2 regions of the Nonomuraea sp. NPDC054003 genome follow, and region 2 is predicted to be linked to the other one. Evidence: riboswitches for the same ligand, from Rfam matches in the RefSeq annotation. Region 2 holds a riboswitch; the other holds the start of a gene.

Region 1 (2,193 bases), on a different contig from region 2:
AGAGTCACCTCCTGAACATCTACGCCAAGCTGGGCGTGGGGGACCGCGCCGCCGCCGTCACCGAGGCGTTCAACCGAGGGCTGCTCGTCCCGCGATGACGCTGGAGACCCCCTTCTCAGTGCATCGAGATGTGCACGTGGTCGAAGTGGTTCTCGGTGATGCTGCCCCGGTCGGACATGCCGCTCCAGCCCGAGCCGTGGTTGATCCGCTGCTTCCAGATCACGTACTTCACGCCCAGCTTGCCGCGGTTCTGCACGGCCCATTCGGCGATGCGGTCGCCGAGGGCCGTGTTGGTCCCTGACGGCATCGAGCCGCCGGTGCTCATCATGAAGTCGCAGGCCCGGCCCAGCGGATGCTCGCCGCTCGACCCGGAGCGGAAGCAGCCCACGCTGAACGGCAGGGCGAAGTTCTTCGCGATCTCGGTCTTCATCAGCCGGGTGCGGGGCGTGATGTTGTCGGCGCCCGACGGGAGCTGCGGCGCCCAGGTGCCGTCGGAACGGCGGCCGGTGGCGATCGGCACCAGATCTTCCAGCTTCTTCTCGATGTCCTTGATGACGCCCTCGGCCTCTTCGCGCTGGCCGGCCACCTCGGCGGCGTCGGACTCGATCTCCTTGGTCAGCGCCGTGGCCTCGTCGGCCGCCTTCTTCGTCTCGTCGCGGGCCTCGGCCACCTTGTCGACCAGCGCCTGCTGCTCGGCCGTGAGCTGCGCCAGCAGGGCGGCGTTGCGGCCGTCGGGCAACTGGATCAGGCTCGGCAGCTGCATGCCACCGCTCTGGTATTGCAGCAGGGCCAGCTCGGCGACCCGGTCCTCGGCGGAGCTCAGGGTCTGCTCGGCGGTGGCCAGCCGTTTGTCGGCCTCCTCCGCCGCCTTGCGGGCCTCGGCCAGCTCGACGCGCTTGAGGTTGTAGCGCTCGATCAGCTTGTCGACCTTGGCGTTGAGCTGCTTCAGCTCCCTGCGGAGCTGCTGCTCGCCGGGCTTGGGGTCCGCCGCCGCGGACGTGGTAAGGGCCGGGGTGAAAAGCACCGCCGCGGCGGTGACGAAACCGATGGCAAGATGCGCGGGGGACGCTGCCGCCACGTGATGGGTCCTCTCCCTCTGCCGGCCGGGTTAGCTGACGGGTTCGGGTACGGGAGCGCTCCCTACCACCGAAGTGGATTCACCCCAAGTGCGATTGGGTCCCCGGCTCCTGGGCAACTCGCCCAGGATTAGGCATGTTCACACGGCGCTTTACGGTCGTGCTGGAAGGGATAGTAGTGGTAGATCACAAGTAATGCGAGTCAAACGGAAATCTCTTAGTGATCTACCTGTGATCGAAGCATGCGTGCGGCTTCTTCGGGGAGCACGTCGTTGACGAACGCGCCCATGGCCGACTCGGATCCTGCCAGATACTTCAGCTTGCCCGGGGCCCGCCTGATGGAGAACAGCTCCAGGTGCAGGTAGCCCAGCTCGCGGTCCTGCCGGACCGGCGCCTGGTGCCAGGCCGAGATGTACGGCATCGGCACCCCGAACAGCCCGTCCAGCGCGCGCAGCACCGAGGTGTAGAGCGGGGCGAACGCGGACCGCTCGGCCTCCGACAGCGCCGCCAGGTCGGGCACCTGCCGGTGCGGGTAGAGGTGCACCTCGAACGGCCAGCGCGCGGCCGCCGGCACGAACGCCGTCCACAGCTCGTTGGCCGCCACCACCCGGACCCCGGCCACCCGCTCGGCGGCCAGCACGTCCGCGTACAGGTTGCGGCCCTGTCGCCGCTCCGCGTACCGCCGGGCCGCCCCGAGCTGCAGCTTGGTGCGCGGCGTCACGTACGGGTACGCGTAGATCTGCCCGTGCGGGTGGAAGAGCGTGATGCCGATCTCCTCGCCCCGGTTCTCGAAGCAGAAGACCTGCTCGACGCCCTCCAGCGCGGACAGCTCGGCCGTACGGTCGGCCCAGGCCTCCATGACCAGCTCCACCCGGTCGTCGGAGAGCTGGGAGAAGGACGAGTCGTGCGTCGAGGTGAAGCACACAACCTCGCACCGCCCCATGCCCGGCCGGACCTCGCTCAGCCCCCCGACATCCTGATAAGTCCCGAGATTGCCGGAGAAGGAGGGGAAGCGGTTCTCGAACACGACCACGTCGTAGTCGTACGCCGGGATCTCCGACGCCCGCGTGTCGGACGACGGGCACAGCGGGCACTCGTCGGGCGGCGGCAGGAACGT
Region 2 (2,193 bases):
CCGAACAGCACCGGCGTCAAGTACACCGGCCCCGCCTCGGGGAGCGCGGCGGCGGTGCTCAACTTCGCCTACGCGCAGATCGGCAAGCCCTACCAGTTCGGCGGCACCGGGCCCGGCGGCTGGGACTGCTCCGGCCTGACGCAGGCCTCGTGGCGCGCGGCCGGCGTCTCCCTGCCGCGGACGACGTGGCAGCAGTGGGCCTGGGGCGCGAGCCGGAGGGTGTCGCTGGACGCCCTGGAGCCCGGTGACCTCATCTTCAGCGAGGGGCTGGGCCACGTGAGCATCTATGCGGGAAACGGCAAGATCGTGCACGCGCCGCAGACCGGTGACGTGGTCAAGGTCGTCCCGCTCTCCGCGTACGGGCGCCGGCTCGTCGGCGCGGTACGCCCGTGAGCCGCTGAAACGTCTGTGACTGATGTGACAGAAGGGCTCTGACACATCGTCAGGGCGGCAAGTGTGAGTATGGTCACATCTGGGTAACGGGACTGGCTTGCCAGCAGGGATCCGCGGGTCTGACAGCGGGCTTGTCAGATCGTCATGTGCTTACCGTGCCTTTGCCAGCCCATGACTTCAGGCGTAGGTTCTGGCGTCGCGGCGGACACTCCATGCCCGCCGCCGGCCATCGCCGCCGCGCCGCCGGCGCCGCGACGTGGACGAACAAGAATCCGCCGGTCACCGCCGCATCTCCGGGAACCTTCACCCGGGTGGTGGCCTGCCGAATCCGTGCAGCCAGGAGGCACGGAGCCGGGGAACCATAGATCCCGTCATTTCAGGGCGGGATCAGGGGTGAATCGGCGCGGCGACGCGCCGTAGGGCGACTTCCAGGCCCGAATCCGTCAGCTAACCCGGTAGGCGTTCGTGGAAGACTCAAGGAGCAATCCTGTCTACCTCCCCTAAGAACCCCCGTCTGTCTCGCCTTGCCGTCAGTGGCGTGGCGCTCAGCATGACCGTGACGGCCGGAGGGCTGGCCCTCCACGTCCCGGCGGCGCAGGCGGACACGGTGATCGCCCCGGCCGGAGCTTCGGTGACGACGGTCGAGGCCGTCAAGACCACTGCTTCCAAGAAGGCGACTTCGAAGAAGGTCCTGTCCAAGAAGCAGGCGAAGGCGGCCCGCCAGAAGGTGAAGGCCCACAAGGCCGTCGCGGTGGCCAAGAAGCAGATCGGTGACCCGTACCGCTACGGGGCCACCGGGCCGCACGCCTTCGACTGCTCAGGTCTCGTCCAGTTCGCCTGGCGGAAGGCCGGGGTCAAGATCCCGCGCGTGACGAACAGCCAGTTCGCGGGCATCAGGAAGAAGGTCTCCTACAAGAACCTGAAGCCGGGTGACCTGATGTTCTTCCGCGGGCTCGGCCACGTGGGCATGTACATCGGCAAGGGCAAGATGGTGCACTCGCCGAGCTCGGGCAAGACGGTGCGCGTCGAGAAGCTGAACGGATGGCGCAAGTCGTCGTTCGCCGGCGCGGTACGCCCCGGTCTGTGACCGATCGCGAAGGCCCCGCCCCTGACTGGGGGCGGGGCCTTCGTGATGCGTGGGACGGGCGTCCCGCCGCTAGCATCGGACAGCATGTCCGGGATCGTAGGCCGTCGAGCGGTGGTGACGGGGCTGGTCCTCGCCGTGGCCGCGGCCGGCGGGGCGGCGCCGGAGTCGTGGTCCGCCGGGGTGCCCGACGAGCTGGCCGGGGTGCGGGAGCTGTGGCGGGGCGAGCTGGGCGTCGCGCGCGGCGAGCGGGCGCTGGTCGCCGGGCAGCGGGCCGATCCCGGGCTGCTGGCCGATCTGGCGCGGCGGGCCGACGCGGCGGGGCGACGGGTGTCGGGCGTGCTGGGCCGGCCCGTGCGCCCGCTGGTGCTGGTGCCCGCGTCAGGAGAGCAGGCCGCGCGGCTGGCCGGCGTCGCCGACGTGCGCGGGCTGGCGGCGGTGGCCGACGGGCGGCGGGTGATCGTGGTGCCCGAGGGTTTCGCGCGGCTCAACCCGACCGGCAGGGACGTGGTGCTCGCCCATGAGCTCACGCACGTCGCCGCTGGCACCGACGGGCTGCCCGGCTGGCTGTACGAGGGATTCGCCGACTACGTGGCCTATCGGGACGCGGGGCTGGCGGTCACCGTGGCGGCGGCCGAACTGGCGGCCGAGGTGCGGGCGGGGCGGCTGCCGGACGAGCTGCCCAGGGCCGGTGACTTCGGCTCCCGGGGGGACGC

What was found. A riboswitch is a leader RNA that binds a small molecule or an ion and turns the genes downstream of it on or off. The one in region 2 is predicted to bind cyclic di-AMP.
Region 1: another riboswitch for cyclic di-AMP. It lies ahead of ACZ6YG_RS38340 (coiled-coil domain-containing protein); the one in region 2 lies ahead of ACZ6YG_RS05035 (C40 family peptidase).

The regions. Positions count from the first base shown of each region.
Region 1 is NZ_JBVJKR010000019.1:158,093-160,285, forward strand. Features, by position in the region: gene ACZ6YG_RS38335 (response regulator) at 1-98, shown strand, start outside; gene ACZ6YG_RS38340 (coiled-coil domain-containing protein) at 116-1,078, opposite strand; cyclic di-AMP (ydaO/yuaA leader) riboswitch at 1,084-1,223, opposite strand; gene galT (galactose-1-phosphate uridylyltransferase) at 1,294-2,193, opposite strand, start outside.
Region 2 is NZ_JBVJKR010000002.1:182,310-184,502, forward strand. Features, by position in the region: gene ACZ6YG_RS05030 (C40 family peptidase) at 1-393, shown strand, start outside; cyclic di-AMP (ydaO/yuaA leader) riboswitch at 704-870, shown strand; gene ACZ6YG_RS05035 (C40 family peptidase) at 932-1,480, shown strand; gene ACZ6YG_RS05040 (hypothetical protein) at 1,565-2,193, shown strand, end outside.